3 regions of the Bradyrhizobium sp. USDA 4011 genome follow, and region 3 is predicted to be linked to each of the others. Evidence: predicted binding sites of a transcription regulator. Region 3 holds the regulator's gene; each other region holds the start of a gene.
The links. Region 3 encodes LexA, which represses DNA repair genes until DNA is damaged. Its sites were predicted from a motif close to TGTTCNNNNTGTGTTCNG; they were not measured.

Region 1 (7,693 bases), 6.2 Mb from region 3:
GCCCCGCGACGCGACACTACCATGACTCAAGAACTCTGACTCAGGCGACGCTGTCGGCGACGCGGGACTAAACAACCGACTGGCGCCACATTGACCCGGCAAAGTAAAAATCGACTTAATTGGAAATGTTCATGCAAAAGATTGCGCCAGCTTTCGAACGGCGTGGCGCATTGTCGTTGGCGTTGTGCTGCAACATCAGCGCGTTCGGCGAAAAATTTTGCGGATCATCAAACCGGCACGATTCGGCCGGCAAATTGGCCGCTGCTTGCAGCGGTTCGCACTGCAGAGGATGCGCGTCTGCGGACTAGGCAATTTTTGCCGGGCAGGATATTGATTAACAGAATGGAAATTTTAGGTTGGTGTGTCCCGCATTGGGGCGCCGACTGGAATAAAGGGAAACCGCCATGCGCTATGATGATTTCCGCCGCAGCGACGATATCGAAGACCGTCGCGACGACAGCGGAGGCGGCGGCGGTGGTGGCGGCTTCGGGATTCCGATGGGCGGTGGCGGGCTCGGCATCGGCACCATCATCGTGCTCGGTCTGCTCGGCTATGCCTTCGGCATCGACCCGCGCATCCTGATCGGCGGCGCCGAGATCCTCACCGGCGGCGGCCAGGCGCCGACCTATCAGACCGATCGGCAGTCGTCGGGCGGGCAGGCCAAGCGCGGCGCGCCGACCGACGAGATGGGCAGCATGATCGCCGGCATCCTCGGTGAGATCGACGATCGCTGGAGCGAAATCTTCCAGGCCTCGGGCCAGACCTACACCGGTCCGAAGATCGTGCTGTTCCGCAACGCCACCAATGGCGGCCGCTGCGGCATGGCGCAATCGGCGATGGGACCGTTCTACTGCCCGCCGGACAAGACCATCTTCCTCGACACCGGCTTCTTCCGCGAGGTCGAGACGCGCTTCCGCGGCTGCTCGGGCAACGCCTGCAAGTTCACTGCGGCCTATATCATCGCGCATGAGGCCGGCCATCACATCCAGAACCTGCTCGGCATCATCCCGCGGGTGAACCGGCTGCAGCAGCAGGCCGGCAGCAAGGCCGAGGCCAACGCGCTGCAGGTCAAGGTCGAGTTGCAAGCCGATTGCCTCTCCGGCGTCTGGGTCAACCGCGAGGAGAAGAAGCGGCCGGGCTTCCTCGAGGCCGGCGACATCGACGCCGCGCTGACCACGGCGAACGCGATCGGCGACGACACGCTGCAGCGGCAGGCGACGGGCAGGGTGGTGCCCGACTCCTTTACCCACGGCTCCGCCGCGCAGCGCAAGCAGTGGTTCATGACCGGCTACCAGCAGGGCACCGTGCAGGCCTGCAACACGTTCGGCGGCAACGGCTAGTCATTGTTGATTGATCGCCGGGTGTAGCCGCGATTTCGGTTCACCTCTCCCGCTTGCGGGGGAGGTCGCATCGCATCTTCAGATGCGATGCGGGTGGGGGCTCTCTCCTCGCAAAGGCTCCGACTCGCGGCGACACCCCCACCCCAACCCTCCCCCGCAAGCGGGAGAGGGAGCAAGAGAGCAAGCCATGTCGACCGACGAATCCAAAACCTTCATCCCGCTCAACATCGCGGTGCTGACGATTTCCGACACTCGTACGCTGGCGGATGACAAATCGGGCGCCACGCTGGCCGACCGTCTCACCGCGGCCGGCCACAAGCTCGCGGCACGCGAGATCGTCACCGACGACGTCGAGGCGATCCGCGCGGTGATCAGGCGCTGGATCGCCGACCCGGGCGTCGATGCCGTCATCACCACCGGTGGCACCGGCTTTACCGGCCGCGACGTGACGCCGGAGGCGGTCGAGCCGCTGTTCGAGAAGCGGATGGACGGCTTTTCGATCGCCTTCCACATGCTGAGCCATGCCAAGATCGGGGCATCGACGATCCAGAGCCGCGCCACCGCCGGTGTCGCCGGCGCGACTTTCATCTTCTGCCTGCCCGGCTCGCCCGGCGCCTGCCGCGATGGCTGGGACGGCATCCTGGCCGCGCAACTCGATTACCGCACACGGCCCTGCAATTTCGTCGAGATCATGCCGCGGCTGGATGAACATTTGCGCCGGCCGAAGGCGAAGGGCGCGAGCGCGTAGACACCACCGTCGTCATTCCGGGCCTGCGCCTAACGGCGCATCCCCGAATGACGAGATATGAAGTTCTAAAGATCCAACTCCCACGTCTCCCCGACCAGGTCGACGCCAAAGCTGTGGTGCTTCTCTTCCTTGACCCGCTGAAAGCCGGCACGCGCATAGATGCCGCGCGCGGCGACCAGGATGCTCTGGGTCCACAGCGTCATCTTCTTATAGCCCATCTCGCGTGCGGAGCGGATGCATTGCTCGACCAGCGCGCGGCCGACGCCGAGCCCGCGGGCCTTCTCCTCCACCGCCAGCAGCCGCAGCTTGGCGACCCCGTCGCCGCCGTTGACCAGGAAGACCGAGCCGACCGGCTCGCCGTCGACCTCCGCGATCCAGCAATGCTCACGGGCCGGATCGAACGATCGCAGAAACTGCGCGCAGATCTCGGCCACCAGTGCCTCGTAACTGATGTCCCAGCCATACTCCTGTGCGTAGACGCGCCCCTGTTGCGAGATCACCCAGCCCATGTCGCCGATGCGATGGCTGCGCAGCAGGAAACCCACCGGCTTCTCGGCCGGCGGCTCCAGCGACTGCTCGATCGTGCTCATGGCACGCACCACGGCCGCACGCCGGTTGCCGTCCATCTGCTTGAGCAGTGCCCCGACCTCGCTGCGCGAGCGGCTGTCGAGGTCGGCGGCAGCAGCGCGGCCCTTGGTGGTGAGGGCCACCTCATTGACGCGCTTGTCGGCCTTTGACGGCTTGCGGGTCACGATCTGGCGGCGCTGCAGTGCCTGTAGCGTCCGGCTGACGAAGCCGGCATCGAGATCGAGATCGCGCACCAGGTCCGTCGCGGTGCAATCCGTGCGATGCGCGAGCTCGTAGATGATGCGTGCTTCCTGCAGCGTGAACGGGGAGTGCAACAGCTTCGGCTCGATGATGCCGAGCTTGCGGGTATAGAACCGGCTGAAGCCGCGGACCGCGGCGACCTGGCTCTCGAGGGCGGTGTCATGGGAGTTTGATTTCATCAAACATATTATTTGACGGAATCAAATAATCCGCAAGCGCTTTCTCACGCGTTTTCTTCGCGCGAACCGGTGCCTGCTTCGCTTGAGTATGCCCTACGCCACCATGATCCGGCTGCGCAGCATGGTGCGGGAGGAGCGGCCGAGCCGGCGCAGCAGCCGCGCCTCGGAGCGGCGGGCGTCCGGCCGGTAGCCGCCGATCCGCTCGTAATGCTCGCGCGCGATCAGGAGTCCCTGCTCGGCCGAGGGCCCGGCGATCATGCGGGCGACGAATTTGAGGCCGTCGCGCAGGCCAGGGTCGGTGTAGGGCGCGCGGGCGTAGCGGAAGATGCCGGCGCGGTCCTTGCCGCTCGCCGCCACCATCTGGATGAACTGGGTGGTCTCCTCGATCCAGCCGGCGTCGAGCACCGCGCCCGGATGCAGGAACATCAGCCAGGGCGAACGCGCCTGCCTGGCGCCTGCCGCAAGCGCCGCGGCGCGCGTGCCCTCGAAACGCAGGAAGTGACAGCCGGCGATGTCGGCAACGCGCTCCATCACGTCGCTGTTGGTGCGGTCGACCAGCAGCACCTCGCGGATGACGCCGGCGGCCGCGCCCGGCACCAGCGCGGCCAGCGTTGCGACCGCGGTCCGCTCGACGCCGTCGGTGGGGATGATCACGCTCAGCATGATTTTGAGGCTTCGGTGGCTCAAACGGTGGAGAAACTCCGGCCGTGTTATCACCTTGTCATATTCAAAGCAGCCTGTTCGCCTGCAGATTTTTACGCCATCACTTTGTGGATTTTCTCAACTCGTGTTCTTGATTTGTTCTCGGGTTGTGCTAGCTTCAAAGCATGAGCCGAGCATCCTCTCATGCCCTCAAGCACCCGCCGGTAACGGCGCCCTCCGATAACCCGGCGGGTGCACCTTCGCCTGTTCCTGCCCCTTTTCCCGAGCTTGCGGTCGCGATCGAGCGCGAGCGGCGGCGCGGCCGCGGCGCGCAGTCCAACGCCAGCGGCCGCTACGAGGCCGAGGCGCGGGTTGCCTTCGACGATGGCTGGCAGAGCCTCGAGGACCTGCCGCCGTTCCAGACCAGCGTGGCGCTCGACACCTCGCGCAAGGTGATCACCCGCAACGACTCGCCCGACATCGGCTTCGACCGCTCGATCAATCCCTATCGCGGCTGCGAGCACGGCTGCGTCTATTGCTTCGCGCGGCCGACCCACGCCTATCTCGGCCTGTCGCCGGGCCTCGACTTCGAGTCGAAGCTGTTCGCCAAGCCGGACGCACCCGAGTTGCTCGAGAAGGAGCTTGCCGCGCCAGGCTACGAGGCGCGGATGATCGCGATCGGCACCAATACCGATCCCTATCAGCCGATCGAGCGCGAACGCAAAATCATGCGCGGCATCCTCGAGGTGCTTGAGCGCGCCGGTCACCCGGTCGGCATCGTCACCAAGTCGGCGCTGGTGACCCGCGACATCGACATCCTGGCACGGATGGCCAAGCGTAATCTCGCCAAGGTCGCGCTCTCGGTGACGACGCTCGACCTGAAGCTCGCCCGCACCATGGAGCCACGCGCCTCGACCCCGCCGAAGCGGCTCGAGGCGATCAAGCGGCTCGCTGATGCCGGGATCCCGACCACGGTGATGGTCGCGCCCGTGATCCCGGCGCTGAACGATTCCGAGATCGAGCGCATCCTCGATGCCGCCGTGCATGCAGGCGCCAGGGAGGCGAGCTACGTGCTGCTGCGGCTGCCGCTCGAGGTGCGCGATCTGTTCCGCGAATGGCTGATGGCGAACTATCCCGACCGCTATCGCCACGTCTTCACGCTGATCCGCGACATGCGCGGCGGCCGCGATTACGATTCGCAATGGGGAACGCGGATGAAGGGCACCGGCCCGATGGCCTGGATGATCGGCCGCCGTTTCGAGATCGCCTGCGAAAAGCTCGGCCTCAACAAGCGGCGCACCAAGCTGACAACGGATCATTTCGCCAAGCCGAAGCGCAGCGGTCAGCAGCTCAGCTTGTTCTGATACCACAGGCGTCATTGCGAGGAGCGAAGCGACGAAGCAATCCACGCTTCGGTATATGCGGTACGATGGATTGCTTCGCTTCGCTCGCAATGACGGGAAAGGCAAATATGAGTAACCCCCCGACCGCCCGCTTCACCGTCCTCACGCTCGGCGTCAGCGACATGCGCGCCAGCATCGCCTTCTACGAATCGCTCGGCTTCAGCAGAAAGATGCGTGCGACCGGCGAGGAGGTCGCCTTCTTCGAGACCGGCGGCAGCGTGCTCGGGCTGTTCCCGTGGCATCTGCTCGCCGACGACGCCGGGTTGCCGGATCAGCCGCGGCCTTCAGCGTTCCGCGGCGTTGCGATTGCCTGGAACTGCAACGACGATGCCGAGGTCGACCGCGTGATGGCATTCGCGCTGTCGAAAGGCGCCACATTGCTCAAGCCCGCGCAGCCGACGAGCTATGGCGGCTATTGCGGCTATTTCGGCGATCCCGACGGCCACGCCTGGGAAGTGGTGCGCGCGCCGGGCTTCGAGGTTCTCGAGAACAGGCGGGTGTCCATCCCGGATTAGGGCGAGCCGAATTGAATAACGGGGAAGGGCGCCGAGTTCCCGGTTGCGCCGGGGAGCCGGCTTGATCACCATCCCCGCATGATTCGGGATAACTCCAAACGCGCGTCAAAAACCCCGTCGAAGACGGCGCCGGCCAAATCAGCCGGACCGGACAAGCGCGTCATCGCCGTGACGCGGCCGAGCTTTCGGCGCGAGCGCGCGCTGATCAAGCGGGGCGTCTGGCCGGTCGCCGGCTGCGACGAGGCCGGCCGCGGCCCGCTGGCAGGTCCCGTGGTCGCCGCCGCCGTGGTGCTCGACCCCGCTCGCGTTCCCAAGGGCCTCGATGATTCCAAGCGGCTGACCGCCGAGCGCCGCGAGGAACTGTTCGAGGAAATCTGCGCCACCGCAGCATTCTCGGTCGCGGTGGCCTCGCCGGCGCGAATCGACCGTGACAATATCCTGCGCGCCTCGCTGTGGGCGCTGGCGCGCGCCGTCCATGCGCTGCCGGAAATGCCGAAACACGTCTTCGTCGACGGCCGCGACAAGCTCGCGACCCCCTGCGACTGTGATGCCGTGATCGGCGGCGACGGCATTGTGGCCTCGATCGCGGCGGCCTCGATCATTGCCAAGGTGACGCGCGACCGCCTGATGTGCGCGCTGGCGCTGGATTGCCCCGGCTACGGTTTCGAGCAGCACAAGGGCTATGGCGTCCCCGAGCACCTCGAGGCGCTGGACCGGCTCGGCCCCAGCACCCATCACCGCAGCTTCTTCGCGCCGGTCGTCGCCGCGCGGCTGAAGCACTTCCCGATCCCGGCCGAGCCTGACCTGTTCAAGGTGCATGCGGAAAGCGAAGCCGCGGCATCCGCGGCCGCATAGCTCGAACGCGCCAATCCGCCCACCGCTGTCATCGCCCGGCTTGCCGCCTCCGCAAAAGCTTCGGCGCGGCAGGGGGCGTGGCCTCGTCGAAGCCTTGGCGGAGACGGGACCGGGCGATCCAGTATTCCAGAGACAGTCGTTTTCGATCGAGAAGCCGCGGCGTACTGGATGCCCCGCCTTCGCGGGGCATGACACCTGCATTTGACTTTGCACCGTGGATCCATCCGCGCCCGGTTGCCTCGACCGCCGCCGCCGTTTATCAAAACCCTCGGGATCAGACGGCGCCGCTGACGAGGTGGCTGGGGCATTTCAGGCGTTTCATGCGGTTTACCTCCCTGGTTGTCGAACTGATCCGCGCCCGGCCGCGCCTCGTGGTGTGGGTCGTGGTGCTGGTGCAGGCGGCGATCTGGCTGTTCGTGCCGCTGATCTTCTACGGCAGCCCGCCCGGTAATCTCGCCACCGTCCTCGCCTTCGGCCGCGAATATCAGGTCGGCACCGACATGGGGCCGCCGCTCGCATTCTGGCTCGCCGACATCGCCTTCCGCGCCGCCGGCAATCACGTGTTCGGCATTTATCTGCTGGCACAGCTCTGCGAGATCGCCACCTTCATCGCCTACTACCAATTGGCGCGCGCCATCGTCGGCGGTCCGCAGGGCGTGCTGGCGGTGCTGCTGTCGATGACGGTCGTGGTGTTCTCCTCGCCGAGCGTCGAGTTCGGCCCGCTGATCCTGGCGCGTCCGCTGTGGGCGCTCCTGCTGCTGCACTCATGGCAATTGATCGGGCAGAACCGGCGCGCTGCCTGGTTCGCCTGGTCGATCGATTGCGGCCTGCTGCTGCTGACGACGCCGGCGGCGATCGGCATGATCCTGCTCGTGGTCGGCTTTGCGCTTGCAACCGAGCGCGGGCGCCGCACGCTGCGCGCGGTCGACCCGCTCTATGCGCTGCTGGTCATCATCGTGCTGGCGCTGCCCTATCTGATCTGGTTGGTCCGCGCCGACGTGCTGGCGCTGCCGGCCTTGCCCGCGGCTGCCGATCTCAAGGCCCGCGCGCTGCGCTGGGGTGTCGTGCTCGGCGGACTGATCGTGGCGACGGGTGCGATCGTGCTGCTGGCGATCCTCAATTCGCGCTGGTTCGCGCGCGACCGTGAGGATGCCCCGATCATCTACCGTCCGCCGGTCAGTCC
Region 2 (7,693 bases), 6.8 Mb from region 3:
CGTCGATGAAGACGATGCGGGCGCCGATCAAGAGCTTGGGCGGATGGGCGACCTTGTCGCTGTCGCGCTCCTTCCAGGCGCGCACCACGCCGGCCAGCGTATTGTGATCGGCGAGCCCGATCACGGGAATCCCGAGTTCGCTCGCTTGATGTACATAGGCGCGCGGATCGGAGCCGCCGCGCAGGAAAGAAAAGTTGCTGGTGATGCCGATCTCGGCATAGTCGGGCATCAGATTCTTGTTTTGACGCGTTTTCTTCACGCGAACCGGCTCCCACTTCGCTCGAAAACGCTCTGCATATTCATGCGAACAGCCCGTGCACATACCAGTTGGCCGCGACCGGCTCGCCCTGCTCGTCGCGCAGCTCGCTCTCGTAGAGGCCGTCGCGAAAGATCCAGAAGCGCTGGCCCTCGGCATCCTCGACGCGGAAGTAATCGCGCGTCAGCGCCGCGCCGTCCTGCTTCCACCATTCCATCGCGATGCGCTCGGGCCCCTCGACCCGCACCACCGCGTGCAAGGCGCGCCGCCAGGTGAACTGGTGCGGCGGCCCGTCCGGCACGCTCGCGAACGGCACCTTGATGGGCTCGGGCCGCTCGAACAGCCTGAGCGGTTGCAGCGGCGGCTCGCCGGCGACGCGGTCCGGCCAGGCGGCCGCGCTCGCCGCGGCCAGATGATGCTGCGCCGGCAGCGCGAGCGCAGCGCGTTCGGGGATATGGCTCTCGAGCGGCAGATGCACGACGACGCGTTTACCCCCGATGCGGGCGGCGATGCGGTCGATCAGCGCCGAGATCTCGTCATTGTCGTGCACGGTGGTGTCGAGATCGCGCTGCTGCTGCACCACGATCTCGGTACGCCCTGCGGCGAGACGGATGAGATCGAAGCCGAAGCCAGGATCGAGCGGATCGTTGAGCGCATCGAGCCGCTCGCGGAACAGGCGGTCGATCATCTCCGGCCGCGTCACCGGACGCCCGGTCTCGACCATGATCGTGCGCACCGCGCCGTCGGTGCGGAAGAAGCTCGCTTCCAGCTGCCGCGCGCCCTTGCCCTGCTTGTCCATCGCCGCAACCAGCGTCTTGGCGAGGCTTGAGAGCGTCAGCGCGATTACGGTGTCGGTTGCGATGGGTTCGGGAAAACGCTTCTCGACGATGTAATCGGGCAGCGGCTTGCGCGGGCTGATCGGGGCATCGCCCTGCCCGAGTGCGTGACCAAGCAGGGTGGTGAAGGCCGAGCCGAACCGCGCCGAGATTTCATGCGGCGCGCGCGAGGCGACATCGCCGATGGTCTTCAGGCCGGCGCGGCGCAGGCCGGCGGTGACCGCGCTATCTGCGCCGAGCGCCGACACCGGCAGCGGGCCGACCGCCTCTGCCTCCGCGCCGCTGGCTACGATCTGCCCCGAGGCGTAGCGCGTCAGCGTGCGCGCCGCGATCGAGGTGCTGGCAATCGCCGCACTGACGGCAAAGCCGCGCCGGCTCAGCGCATTGGTGACGATCTGCAGCAGCGCGCGCTCGCCGCCGAACAGATGCGTGCAGCCGGTGATGTCGAGGAACAGCCCGTAAGGCGGATCGAGCGCGACCAGCGGCGTGAAGCGGTCGCACCAGTCGGCGATGTCGTTCAGCGTTTTCAGATCGGCGGCGGGGTCTGCGTCGTAGACCGTGAGTTCCGGGCAGATCGCCCGGGCATTGGCGAGCGGCAACCCGATCGACAGCCCGGCCCGCACCGCCGCCTCGTCGATCGCGTGCAGCAGGATCGCGTTGTGGTCCTTTGCGACCACGACGCTGGGGAGTTTTTGCACTGTTGTCGCTTGCAGCAGAAAGCGAAGTTCTTTCTTCGCCTCTCCCGCTTGCGGGGGAGGCCGGATCGCATCGCGAGATGCGATCCGGGTGGGGGCTCTCTCCTCAGCGGGACTCGTGGCGAGACCCCCACCCCAGCCCTCCCCCGCAAGCGGGAGAGGGAGCCCTACGACCTCCCGCGCGTCAGCTTGCGAGGCGATGTCCTGCGCGAGCTTGCGCTTGATGCGGTCGATGGGCAGGCGTGGCAGCCACAGGCTGAGGATACGCCGACGGTTCATTGAATTGGCACTCATCGCATTTCCATTCCATGATCCATCGCCCGACCGGGCCATGACGATTGCGCACGAGTTCGGCCTCGAAGCGCGGCGCGCCCCAGGCGCAAGCCGCATTGCCTGGCGGCGAATGCGCCGCGCGCACGATCCAGCGCGTCTCCGCGGTCGAGGGGATCGGCGTGGCTGCGATCCGCAGCACCAGCGCGGTGACGCCGGAGGCTTGCGCCGCCAAGGTCAGTTTGCGGCTGGCGACGAGATCGAGCTGGCGCGCATGGCCCCAGATCTCGAGCACGACCGCGCCGAGCGCATCGCAGGCGAGCGCGTCGGCCGCGGTGCGCAGGCCGCTGTCGACATCGGCGGCACGCACGGTGACCAGGAGGCGCGGATCGAGGCCGAGCTCGGCCAGCCCGCGCATCGACAGCGCGCCGTTTTCGCGGTCGGAAAAATCCTGCCGCACCCAGACCAGCGGCTTGCGCGCTGACACCCGTCCGGCGAGCCCGGCGATGAAGCCGGTCGCCGCGCCGCCTTGATGGCCGGCCGCGAACACCTCGTGCAGCGCGGCCGGCGCAAGCCCGCCGCGCAGCATCGCGTCCGCGCTGGCATGTCCAAGCGCGATGCGGTTCGGCATCGCCACCTCCGATGGCGCCTCGATGCGTGCGATGCTGCCGCGCAGAGACGCAAGCGTACCCGTGCGTGCGCCGTTCATTGCGCCGCTCCTTCCACCTGAAAATTTGAGGCCGTCACTAACCAGAAACAGAGAACCAGGGACTGGTCCATTTGTTCATGGTATGTTCTAATATAAAGCTAACAGGGCCCGCGGAGTCAATCGGATTGGTGAGCCCATCGATTCATGAATGGAATCAATGGGATTCACCAGCCGCCGGAGCGGACGGGCCCTGCTCTTCCGCAAGTCAGGCGTGCAGGCCCCAAGAATGGCGGCGTGACGGAAACGGAGCAATCGCATGCGTATCATCGTGCTCGACAACGACACCGATTTCGAGGGCTGGCGCAAGGCAGCGCGGCGATTGGCGCTGAATGACGTGAAGCCTGCGGAGGTCACGTGGACCGTACGCAAGGACGACGAACTGTCGTCAGCCTCCTGCGTGAATGACCTGCCCGATGCGCCGCAGGCGCGGTTCAACGTCCCAGCCATTTTCGTCGAGCTCGCAAAGACCGCGATCCTGCATCGCAATGACGAGCGCTTCGCCTTGCTCTATCGCCTGCTGTGGCGGCTGCGCAGCCATCACGATCTGCTCAGCGCGACCGATGATCCCGACGTCGCCGAGGTCCACGCGATGGCGCGCGCGGTCTATGGCGACATCGACCGGATGCACGCGCAGCTCCGCTTCCGCGAGATCGGCCGCGAGCGGACGGCGCATTACGTCGCCTGGTTCGAGCCGGAGCATCGCATCGTCGAGCTCGCCGCACCTTTCTTCGCCGGCCGCTTCGCCGACATGCCGTGGTCGATCCTGACGCCCGACGTCTGTGCGCATTGGGACGGGCACGCGATCTCGATCTCGCCCGGCCTCGCCAAATCCGAGGTGCCCAGCGAAGACCGGCTCGAGGAGGCCTGGCGGCGTCATGACAACGGCCTCTTCAATCCCGCGCGGCTGAAAGTGATGGAGATGCCGCAGGCCTATTGGAGGAACCTGCCCGAGGACTCGATCATTAAGCCGCTGATCGAAGACGCCATGCGCATGACCAGCGGCCCCTTCATTGCACGCAAGGCGGCCGCGCCGCTGAAGCCGCAGGATGAGCCGATGGCCCGCAAGCAAGCCCGAGACAAACAAGTCAAAGACAAGCAGATTCAAGACATGCAAGTTCGCGACACGATCGCTGCCTTGCGCGAAGAGGCAGCCGATTGCCGCGCCTGCCCGCTGTGGAAGGACGCAACCCAGACCGTGTTCGGCGAAGGGCCGCAAGACGCGTCGCTGATGCTGGTCGGCGAACAGCCCGGCGACAAGGAAGATCTCGCAGGCCATCCCTTTGTCGGACCGGCCGGGCAGATGCTCGATCGCGCGCTTGAGGACGCCGGCATCGCGCGCGCCAAGGTCTACATCACCAACGCGGTGAAGCACTTCAAATTCGTGCCGCGCGGCAAGATCCGGCTGCACCAGAAGCCGAGCACGCCGGAGATCCGCGCCTGCCGTCAGTGGTACGCACGCGAGCTTGACGCCATCAGGCCGGAACTCGTGGTGGCGCTCGGTGCCACCGCAGCGCAGAGCGTGCTCGGCAAAATCACCCCGATCAACAAGAACCGCGGCCGCCTGATCGATCACGACGGAACCAAGGTGCTCGTCACCGTACACCCGTCCTACCTGTTGCGGCTGCCCGACGAGAAAGCCAAAGCGCTGGAATACCAGCGTTTTATCGACGACTTGAAAATTGCCGCAGATCAATTGCGCAATCCGGCCCGCGCGGCCTGAGTTGCGCCAAACCGGCGGAACCAGGCACAACACTTCAACGTAAAATTGTTTCTGGACGCTGACAAATACCTACAACCTTTAATTGATCCGTGGTATTGTGACGTGTTCCACAGGTATCGGGCGTCATGTTCACGCCATGACGTACCTGAGGCGGGCGCGCTGCGCGGTTTGCTAGCCCCGATCGTGCGGCGCGCCACCTCATCTCGCAATCCTCCCCTCCTCACTCACTCGTCCGCGCCGGATTTCTGGTTATTTGAATTCCTGGTTGCCAGGATTTCCGGCGACCTCGATTCCCGGTGGTGTGGCTTCGCGGCCCCGACGTCTCGCTGCCGGCGTCCTCACCTTCCACATGTCTCGTTCCACATGTCTCGCTCCGCGAAACCCGGACAGTGACCTCAGTCACGATCATTGCGCGATCGGTGATCGTCTGCTGCTGAAGATTGCCACGAGGCCGCGAAGGCCCGTGGACCTTCAATGCGTTGCACAACAATTCGGCGGGATGTCCACCGTCATGGGTGGACCGGCTCATTTCGCGGGCCGGATTTCAATTGCCTGTCATATGCATCGATCAAAATCGCGGGCATTAGGACAGGAGTTTACCATGAGCGATATGGCGTTACCCGGCTCGATCGAGCCCGCCCTGAAAAAGGGACCGGACCTCGACAAGGGCTTTCATCCTCTGACCGGCATTATCTATTTGGGCGTGGTTGCGGCCGCGCTGCTGTTCGTTGCCTACAGCATCTATGTCGACGTCGACGCCACCGGTACGCGCGTCACCTCGTTCCTGCCCTACATCCTGCTGTTCGTAGCGCTGCTGATCGCGCTCGGCTTTGAATTCGTCAACGGCTTCCACGACACCGCCAACGCGGTCGCCACCGTGATCTACACCCGCTCGCTGCCGGCACATATCGCCGTGGTCTGGTCTGGCATCTTCAACCTGATCGGCGTGCTGCTCTCGAGCGGCGCCGTCGCGTTCGGCATCGTGTCGCTGCTTCCGGTCGAACTGATCCTGCAGGTCGGCTCCAGCGCCGGCTTCGCGATGGTGTTTGCGCTGCTGATCGCCGCCATCATCTGGAATCTCGGCACTTGGTGGCTCGGCCTGCCGGCCTCGAGCTCGCACACCCTGATCGGCTCGATCATGGGCGTCGGCATCACCAACGCGCTGCTGCGCGGCCGCGACGGCACCTCCGGTGTTGACTGGTCGCAGGCGACCAACATCGCCAAGGCGCTGCTGCTGTCGCCGCTGTTCGGCTTCGCGCTCGCCGCCGGCCTGCTCTACATCCTCAAGATCGTGCTGACGCGCGCGACGCCGGCGCTGTTCGGCGAGCCGGTCGGCAACCAGCCGCCGCCGTGGTGGATCCGGGGCATCCTGATCCTGACCTGCACGCTGGTCAGCTTCTTCCACGGCTCGAACGACGGTCAGAAGGGCATGGGCCTGATCATGCTGATCCTGATCGGCACCGTGCCGACCGCCTACGCGCTGAACCGCGCGCTGCCCGCGAGCCAGATCGAGCAGTTCGCCGCGCACTCCACCTCGGCCAGCAAGGTCATCGAAGGCAAGGCCGCCGGTTACAATGTGATCGGCAATCCGCGCCCGGCCGTGACCAACTATGTCGCGCAGCACCAGATCAACGAAGGCACCTATCCGTCGCTCGCGGTGCTGGTGCGCGACATCGGCCAGCAGGTTGCCCAGTATGGCTCGCTGGCCAAGTTCCCGGCTGATGCGGTCGGCAACACCCGTAACGACATGTACCTGGCGTCCGAGGCGATCCGCTTCCTGATGAAGGACAAGGAAGCCGAGCTGACCGCGGCCGACATTGCCACGCTGAACGCGTACAAGGGCTCGCTCGATGCCGCGACCAAGTTCATCCCGAGTTGGGTGAAGTTCGCCGTTGCCATCGCGCTCGGCCTCGGCACCATGGTCGGCTGGAAGCGGATCGTCGTCACCGTCGGCGAGAAGATCGGCAAGACCCACCTGACCTACGCGCAGGGCGCCTGCGCCGAGATCACGGCGGCCGCGACGATCGCTGCGGCCGACGGCTACGGCCTGCCGGTCTCGACCACACACGTGCTGTCGTCAGGCATTGCCGGCACCATGGCAGCCAACGGCTCCGGCCTGCAATGGGCGACGATCCGCAACATCGCGATGGCCTGGGTGCTGACCCTGCCCGCCGCGATGATCATCTCGGGTTGTCTGTACTACGTGTTCTACCACGTGTTCTGATGCCGACACGCTTTCGGCGCGGCAACGCGCCGGACCCAAGGCCCGCACATTGGTGCGGGCCTTTGCTTTTTGACGATCGCGGCGCGCTCAGGCAGCGTACACTTTCGCGACCTCCGCCAGCAGACCGCGCGCCCATTTGTGCAGGCCGGACTTGGCCGTCCTGGCGCTCCAGTACATGTCGATCGAGATCGGCACCCGGAACGGCAGCGACGCGACGTGCAGGCCGCCGCGCATCGCCCGCGCCAGGTGATGCGGGATCGTCGCAACCAGCCTTGTGCCGGCGACGATGCGCTCCAGGCTGTCGTGGTTCGGAAGGCTGACCAAAGGCTCGATCTCGATCTCCCTCGCCTTGAGCGCCTCGAGATAAAGCGGCTGCCACTCGCCGCTGTGGGTGATGAAGACGTGTTCGGCCTTGGCGTAGGCCGACAGCGCGATCCGGCCGCGCGCCAGCGGATTGGCCGGATCCATCACGCAGACATAGTGATCGGTGAGGATATGGCGCCGAAAGAAGCTTTCGCCGACCACCCCGACCGGACCGAGCACGATGTCGCACTGGTTCTGCTTGAGATGGATGTCGCCATGGCCCGCGGCATCGAGCAGGACGAGACGGACCCGTGGTGCGCCGGCACGCAGCCGCGCACTGAACCGCGGCATAAGGGTCTGGCGTTCGTGATAGTTGCAGGAGATCGTCACGCTGCCCTGCGCCGTCGCCGGATCGAATTCAGCCGGTGAGGCAAGCCCGTCGATCTCGCCGATCATGTCCCGCGCCCAGCTGACCAGCGCTGCGCAGCGTTCGGTGGCGGTCACGCCATTGCCGTTGCGGACGAACAAGGGATCACCGAGCGCGCCGCGCAACCGCTCGACCGCGTAGCTGATGGTGGACTGGTTGACGTCGAGCCGCTTGGCCGCCGCCGAGAACGACTGCAGGTCATAAACCAGCACAAGCGTCCGTAAGGTCCCGATGTCGATCGGATCGATCGAGG
Region 3 (7,693 bases):
ATGCCATCCACGTGACATCGACGGATGACGTGGCGAGGGCTCTGACTGCACTTGGTATTGAACATTTGGATTGAAGGAGCTCCGAGCGTGGCCCTGATGCCGGTTGCCGATGCCCTGTCCGCCGTCCTCGCCGGCGCCGAACCGCTGCCGGAGGAGATGGTCGCGCTCGATGCCGCCTACCACCGCACCCTGGCCCGCGACCTCGCCGCCCGGCGCACCCAGCCGCCGCAGCCGATGTCGGCGATGGACGGCTACGCCGTGCGCGCGGCCGACGCTGGTGTTCTGAAGGCCCGGCTCAGGGTGATCGGCGAAGTCGCCGCCGGCCGGCCGTTCGAGCGCACGGTCGGCGCCGGCGAAGCGGTGCGGATCTTCACCGGCGGCGTGATCCCCGATGGCGCCGACGCCGTCATCATCCAGGAAGACACCGCCGTCGACGGCGATCACATCACGATCAGCGAGGCCGCAACCGCCGGGCGGCACATCCGCCCGGCCGGCGTCGATTTCCGTGAAGGCGACGTGCTGCTCGCGGCCGGCAGCCGCCTCTCCGATCGCGCGCTGTCGCTTGCGGCCGCCATGAACCATCCGGAGTTCGCGGTGCACCGCCGTCCCAAGGTCGCGGTGCTGGCGACCGGCGACGAACTGGTGATGCCGGGCTCGGCGCCCGGCCCTGGCCAGATCGTCTATTCCAACGGCTATGCGCTGCGTGCGCTGGCGCGCGCCGAAGGCGCCGAAACCGTCGATCTCGGGATTGCCGCCGACACTGTGGAGGCCACCACCGCCGGTATCCGCCGGGCCCGCGAGACCGGTGCCGACATCCTGATCACGACCGGCGGCGCCTCGGTCGGCGACCACGACCTGGTCAAGCAGTCGCTTGAGGCCGAGGGCGTCGAGATGGCGTTCTGGCGGATCGCGATGCGGCCCGGCAAGCCGATGATGCATGGCCGGCTCGGCGCGATGCGGGTGATCGGCCTGCCCGGCAATCCGGTGTCCTCCTATGTCTGCGCCTTCCTGTTTCTGGTGCCGTTGATTCGGGCGCTAAGCGGGCGAAAGACCGTCCATCACGTCCGTGCCAGCGCCCTGCTCGGCCGCGACCTCGCCGCCAACGACCAGCGCGAGGACTATCTGCGCGCGCGCCTCGAGGAGCGCGCGGACGGCACGCTGATCGCAACGCCTGTGATGCAGCAGGACTCGTCGCTGCTCGGGAATCTCGCTGCGGCACAGGCACTTCTCGTGCGTCCGCCGTTTGCGCCTGCCGCCGGCAAAGGCAGCGAATGCGAGATCCTGATGCTGCCTGAGTGAGGCTCGCACAGCCCGCGGATTGTGCGTTGCCGGATGCGTTCACCGGAAATTAAGTGGTTGCGGAACACATATCGAACATATAGTGTCCGTTCATGATTTGTTTCGAGTACTGGTGTGTACAAATGGGAGGCCGCGAGGGAGCGCTTGTGATGAGCACCGTGCTCCTGAGGACTGGCCCCGCCTGAAAAGTCTCGGAATCGAACGACGCTACCAACCGGGGGAATACTCGAGATGCTCACGCGCAAACAGTACGAACTTCTGCGTTTCATCAATGAACGTCTGAAAGAGGCCGGCGTACCGCCCTCGTTCGACGAGATGAAGGATGCGCTCGACCTGCGCTCGAAGTCCGGAATCCACCGCCTGATCACTGCGCTGGAAGAGCGCGGCTTCATCCGCCGCCTGCCCAACCGCGCCCGCGCCATCGAGGTCATCAAGCTGCCAGAACTCTCGGCCGGCGGCGGCAACGGCCGCCGCGGCTTTACCCCGAGCGTGATCGAAGGCACCCTCGGCAAGCGCACCAGCACGCCGCCGGTCACCGAGGACGACGGCAACCGTCCGGTCGCGGTCCCCGTGATGGGCCGGATCGCCGCCGGTACGCCCATCGAGGCGCTGCAGACCCGTAGCCACACCATCAGCGTACCGCCCGACATGCTAGGCTCCGGCGAGCACTATGCGCTGGAAGTGCGCGGCGACTCGATGGTTGATGCCGGCATCCTCGACGGCGACATGGCGCTGATCCAGCGCAACGACGTCGCCAACACCGGCGACATCGTGGTGGCGCTGATCGACGAGGAGGAAGCCACCCTGAAGCGCTTCCGCCGCCGCGGCGCATCAATCGCTCTGGAGCCGGCCAACACCGCCTATGAAGTGCGCATCCTGCCGCCGAACCGGGTCCGCATCCAGGGCAAGCTGATCGGCCTCTATCGCAAATACTGAATTTCCAAATACTTGCGGCGGCCGGGAACGAGCGACACATCGGATCGTTCCTTGAATGATAGCGTAACGTGCTGTTTGCCCGATGCGCTCCGATACCTCTCACGCAGCGTCGCGTGTTTGTGATCGGAGGCGTTGGGCGACCAGTCGTACAATCGCCCAGAAACGAGGAGACACTCGTTCGCTATCGTCCACTCTGGTAGAGGCCCTATGCCTCAAGGAGAGGCACTGGTCGCTACCTCGATTAGAGGAGCCATCCGATGTGTGACTACAGTCTGCACGCCGTGGCGTCGCGCCCCGCCATTGTTGGAGAGACGCTAATCACCACGACTTTCCGCGGGACGTCGACCCGCGGCTTTGCTTCGGAGACCGATCCCACTGTCGCGGTCTGCATGCTGCCGGGCACCGAGCTCGCTTTCGCCGAGAACGTTCGCTACGACAGCCGCTGGATCTGGACCAAGACGATGAACTTCCGCGTCGGCGTGTTCAACGAAGTCGAGCCCGACGTTCCCGATCGCCATCATGACGCGGTCGAATTCCCCGACGGCAGCCATGTGCTGGTGACCCAGCTCGTCGAGGGACAACGTGTCAGCGTGCTGCAATTGCCGGCACTGCATCCGCTGGTCGAGCAGAAGCCGAAGGTTGTGGAGCGGCGGCCCTCCGCATTTGCGTCGCTGTTTTTGGGTTGAGCGCATCGTCGCCGCGGAATGAGCTGTTCAGCGGCGGATGACCTAAGCGATTTCGAGCGACCCCGGACGTCGGGTTCCGGGGCGCGGTTGGAGAATTGCGTCGGCGCGCGCCTTGGCGCATCATCGGGCACGGAGGACGTGCGTGGTGGTCGACAAGGTCACATGGCAAAAGGCTGGACGCGTCACGGAGCCGGGCCGCTACATGTTCCGGTTCGGCTGGCTGACGGTGACGGCTGACGACCTGAAGGTCTGGGAGCATTTCCCCGAGGCTTCCTTCACCCTCGTCAAGAAGCCTGACGCCGGCCCCGACTCCGACGAATACCATCTCGGCCTGTTCGAGCTGCCGACCGGCCCCTCACCCGACAACGGCTAATCCTCGCCCTGCAAATCGGTCTCGGCCGGCGTCGCATCGACGGCGGGCCGCGGAGCGCTGGCGGGCGCGCGCAGCGTCGTCTCGCTCTCGCCATCGCCGGGAACCGCTGGCGACCACGGCCGGTCGATCCCTCCGGGCTTGACCGCATCGATGGCGTAGCCGTCCCTGATGCGCCGCAGCACCAGCGCGCCGTGGCGCCGCAGCCGCTCGGCTTCGATCACCGAGGCCGCGCAGTCCCGCGGTGCCGGCCGCGCGGTCACGATCAGTGCCGCACGGTCGCAGTCGTCGGCCAACGCCTCCGGCCGGCTCGCCAGCGCGACGAAGGCGCCGCCCGGCCCTTGGGTCACGCAGCCGCTCGGATCGCACGAGACGCCCTCGCCGAGCGAGGAATCCGTGGCAGTCCGCGCGTCAGCATCCGCCGCCAGCCACTCCTTGACGAGGAAGGCGTCCTTCGCGCTGTGCATCAGATGCAACCGGCCGTCGCCGCCCCGCACCGCGACATTGCGGCCGTCGGCGGAGACCAGCACGTCCGGCTGCGGCACCCGCAACGCCCAGACCGATGCCGCCACCAGCAGCACCGCACCCGACCAGCGCAGCGGCGTCCGCAACAGTCCGAGCAGGACGAGGCCCGCGCTTGCGACGATCAGCGGCCCGATCCCGAACGCCGCCATCCGGCCGACCGCGCCCGGCAGCGCTGCGACCCATTGCGTCACCAGGATCATCCAGTCGATGCCGAACCCCATGATCGCCCAGAACACGCCGTCGAAGCCGAACGGCATTGCGAGCAGCCCGAGCAGGCCGGCCGGCATCACGACCGCCGACACCACCGGCATCGCCGCAAGGTTCGCGAGCAGCCCGTAGGGCGTCACGCGGTGGAAATGGAACGCGGCGTAGGGCGTCGTCGCGAGCCCCGCCACCAGCGAGGCCAGCATCAGCATCGTGAGCTCGCGCCCGCCCCACAGCGCAAGGCGCGCGGTCGCCGAATGATCGGGCGATGCCAGCAGGTTCGGCAGCCCGATCTGCACCAGCGCCACCAGCCCGAGCGTTGCCGCAAACGACATCTGAAAGCTCGGATGCACCAGCGCTTCCGGCGCGATCGCGAGCACGATCAGCGCCGCCACCGCCAGCGTGCGGAAGGTGATCGCGCGGCGGTCGACGATCACCGCGATCAGCACCACCGCCGTCATGAAGAACGACCGCTGGGTCGCGACCTCCGCCCCCGACAGCAGCAGGTAGAACGCCGCCGCCAGGAGCGCGGCCGCCGCCGCCCATTTCTTGATCGGGTGTCCGGCCGTCAGCGCGGGAAACAGCGCAAGCAGCGCTCGGATCGTGAAGAACACGACGCCGGCGACCACGGCCATGTGGTAGCCGGAGATCGACAGCACGTGGCCGAGGCCCGAGATGAACATCGCGTCGTTGACCGGCGTCGTGATCGCATCGCGCCGGCCGGTGAGCAGCGCGGTTGCGATCGCGCGCTGATCCCCATCGAGCGTGGTGCGGATGCGCGCGTCGATGGCATCGCGCAGCCACTGCATGAAGGCGGCATAACGCAGCGCAAGACCGCCGGTCGCCGGCGGCTCCCTGGCCTTCACCGCGCCCATCACGAAGCCGGATGCGCCGATACCCTGGAAATAGAGATCGCGGCCAAAATCATAGGAGCCCGGCCGCTGCGGCCCGAGCCGCGGCATCAGCCGCGCCTTCAATTCGACGAAGCTGCCGACCTCGGGCGCGGTGCCCTTCTTCACCGAGAGCCTGACGCGCTCGAGTGTTGGCACCTCGCGCTGGCTTTCCATCGACACGACGCGCAGCACGAAGCGGTCGGATTTCTCCCTGATGTCGCGTGTCTCGACGAAGCCGGTCAGTGCCACGGAAAATATCGGCCGCGCCAGCACGCCATGGGCGATCCGCGCGGTCTTCCACGTCGCCATCGCAAAGCCCGCGGCGACCGCCGCCAGCATCACGACGGCGGGAAACACGCTGCGCCGCCGCAGCAGGAGCGCCACCAGGCAGAGCGCGATTGCGACGACGGACGCGACCGACAGCACCGGCTCATGCTCGGCCGCGAAATAGAACGCAATGCCGGTGCCGAACGCCACCGGTACCCACGGCAACAGCCGCCCAGCCCCCGTCTCCGCATGTGCCCATTGCCGCAATGTCTCGACGAGAGGCCGCCAGATGCTGGCGCGCACCGGAATATAGCCACCGACCGGCGCAGCCGCGCGTGGCGGCCACGTCCCCGCGTAGCCGCGTCTGCCGCCCGGCGTCGTGCCCTGCTCCGCCATTCCGCTTGCGATCCCTGCCGGGGGCAAGGCTAGCGGAAGCTGCGGCCTGATCGCTAGCGGAACGGATCGAGAATACGGGACCGGCCAGCCGGGATACCAGGACCGACCTGCGTCACGGCTCCCGGCGGCAGGCCGCCGCCGGTGCCTGCGTCAAACCGATCGAGCCGAAAGTCTCATTAGGTGCCGATCCCATCGGGACTAGACTGTGCTGATGCCTCCACTCCCGGACAGACGGGGATGAGGTGGCAACGGCTCGCGGCACTGAAGGCCGCTGGAGCTCTTCTCAGGTGGCCCAAAACTCCCCTGAGATCGGGCGTTGCGGACAAACTCGCAAATCTCGCCTGCAACGCCGCGCACCACGCGCACGCCGCGAGCGGATCGAGCGCTGAAAAACGCGAAGAGTAGCGTTTGCAATTGATAGGAGCAGCACATGGCAATTCAAGTACCGAGCGATTTTCGTCGCGTGATTGTCGCTGCGTCAGTGGGAAACATCATTGAATGGTACGACTTCTACATTTTTGGCAGCCTGGCCGCAGTTCTGTCGGTCAAATTCTTTGAGCAATCCCACCCCGTCGCAGCCCTGCTGAGCACGATCGCGCTGTTCACCGCGGGATTCCTGATCCGTCCGCTGGGGGCTTTCCTGTTCGGATGGATGGGCGATCGGGTCGGCCGCAAATATACATTTCTCATTACGCTGAGCGGAATGGGACTGGGGACGGGCGCGATCGGACTGATCCCAACCTATCAGTCGATCGGCCTGACGGCCGCATTCGTTCTGTTCGGCTTGCGGATGATCCAGGGTCTCTGCCTGGGCGGCGAATATGGCGGCGCCATCACCTATGTCGCCGAGCATGTTCCGGACGACCGCCGCGGCTACTACACAGGCTGGCTGCAAACCTCGCCGACGCTTGGGATCGTGGTGTCGCTGGCCGTGATCGTCCTGACCCGGACCTGGGCCGGCAATCAGGCCTTCGACGAATGGGCGTGGCGCGTTCCGTTCCTGGTCTCGTTCGTGCTGGTCGCGATCGCCATCTACATCCGCCTCCAGCTCCAGGAGACGCCGATTTTCCAGGAGATCAAGGCACGCGGACAGATGACCAGGAATCCCTGGCGGGAAGCTTTCCTCAGCACCAACATCAAGTACATCTTGATCGCCATAGTCGTCCTGATCGGACAGGGCGTGGTCTGGTACAGCGGTCAATTCTGGGCACTGTACTTCCTGCAGCAGGTCTCCAAGGTCGATCCGGTTACCTCGGCCTATATCGTCGGAACCGCACTGCTGATCGCAACGCCGAGCCTGATCTTCTTTGGCTGGCTGTCGGACCAGATCGGCCGCAAATCCGTGATTCTCGGAGGAATGCTGCTTGCCGCGCTCACCTACTATCCGCTGTATCTGTGGCTCGGCATGGTCACGCAGCCGGGACACATCAACTATCCGGTCGCCGTCTTCATCATCTTCATCCTCGTCTGCTACGTCGGGATGGTGTACGGGCCGGTCGGCGCGTTCCTGGCGGAGTTCTTCCCGGCCAGGATCAGGTACACCTCGGTCTCGGTGCCGTATCATATCGGCAACGGTTGGGGCGGCGGATTGGTGCCGTTCATCACATCGGCCGCCTTCGCAGCGACCGGCAGCATCGGCTACGCGCTGATCTACCCGATTGTCGTTCCCGCGGTGTGCTTCGTGATTGCCCTCGTCATCATGCCGGAGACACGCAAGACCAGAATTTGGGAGCAGATCGAGGCGAGAGCCGCATCGTGACCGAGTGACCTTGCTGAGGGAGCGACTAACCCTTGCAGCAAGAGTCAGGACCTGGTCATGGCCGCCCTGCAGCGCGTACGGGACGACGCTTCGTCCTGTACGCGCGTGATTCCGCTGCGGAGTTTGCATCGGCATGAGGTCAACGCGCCTCGGGGGATCCGGTTTTTGCGCAATCCCTATCTCTCCGGCCACCCGTGACTGGCGGTCAGGCCAACGTTTCAGTCGGCTCCCTCTCAGCCAGCCCGGTGATGCCAGCGATCGTGCCACCAAATGGCAAAATCACGATCCATCGTCAGCTCCCAGCAAGCGAGCACGATCACCGCGATGCCGGCGAGCACGCTGCTCGTCGTGGCCGATC

Region 1: the regulator LexA is predicted to act here: its motif matches at 3,884-3,901, upstream of ACVW1C_RS09830 (PA0069 family radical SAM protein).
Region 2: the regulator LexA is predicted to act here: its motif matches at 2,839-2,856, upstream of ACVW1C_RS06850 (ImuA family protein).

Annotation. Positions count from the first base shown of each region.
Region 1 is NZ_JBSSGG010000001.1:2,117,403-2,125,095, reverse strand. It holds gene ACVW1C_RS09855 (DNA methyltransferase) at 1-23, opposite strand, end outside; gene ypfJ (KPN_02809 family neutral zinc metallopeptidase) at 405-1,340, shown strand; gene moaB (molybdenum cofactor biosynthesis protein B) at 1,528-2,088, shown strand; gene ACVW1C_RS09840 (bifunctional helix-turn-helix transcriptional regulator/GNAT family N-acetyltransferase) at 2,154-3,095, opposite strand; gene ACVW1C_RS09835 (glycosyltransferase family protein) at 3,189-3,758, opposite strand; gene ACVW1C_RS09830 (PA0069 family radical SAM protein) at 3,923-5,101, shown strand; gene ACVW1C_RS09825 (VOC family protein) at 5,209-5,655, shown strand; gene ACVW1C_RS09820 (ribonuclease HII) at 5,734-6,510, shown strand; gene ACVW1C_RS09815 (glycosyltransferase family 39 protein) at 6,831-7,693, shown strand, end outside.
Region 2 is NZ_JBSSGG010000001.1:1,454,364-1,462,056, forward strand. It holds gene ACVW1C_RS06840 (error-prone DNA polymerase) at 1-229, opposite strand, end outside; gene ACVW1C_RS06845 (Y-family DNA polymerase) at 300-2,081, opposite strand; gene ACVW1C_RS06850 (ImuA family protein) at 1,972-2,766, opposite strand; gene ACVW1C_RS06855 (UdgX family uracil-DNA binding protein) at 3,023-4,486, shown strand; gene ACVW1C_RS06860 (inorganic phosphate transporter) at 5,088-6,710, shown strand; gene ACVW1C_RS06865 (LysR family transcriptional regulator) at 6,798-7,693, opposite strand, start outside.
Region 3 is NZ_JBSSGG010000001.1:8,292,239-8,299,931, reverse strand. It holds gene ACVW1C_RS39450 (HAD family hydrolase) at 1-74, shown strand, start outside; gene ACVW1C_RS39445 (molybdopterin molybdotransferase MoeA) at 88-1,299, shown strand; gene lexA (transcriptional repressor LexA) at 1,531-2,235, shown strand; gene ACVW1C_RS39435 (hypothetical protein) at 2,493-2,921, shown strand; gene ACVW1C_RS39430 (hypothetical protein) at 3,067-3,294, shown strand; gene ACVW1C_RS39425 (ComEC/Rec2 family competence protein) at 3,291-5,576, opposite strand; gene ACVW1C_RS39420 (MFS transporter) at 6,007-7,335, shown strand; gene ACVW1C_RS39415 (SPW repeat domain-containing protein) at 7,569-7,693, opposite strand, start outside.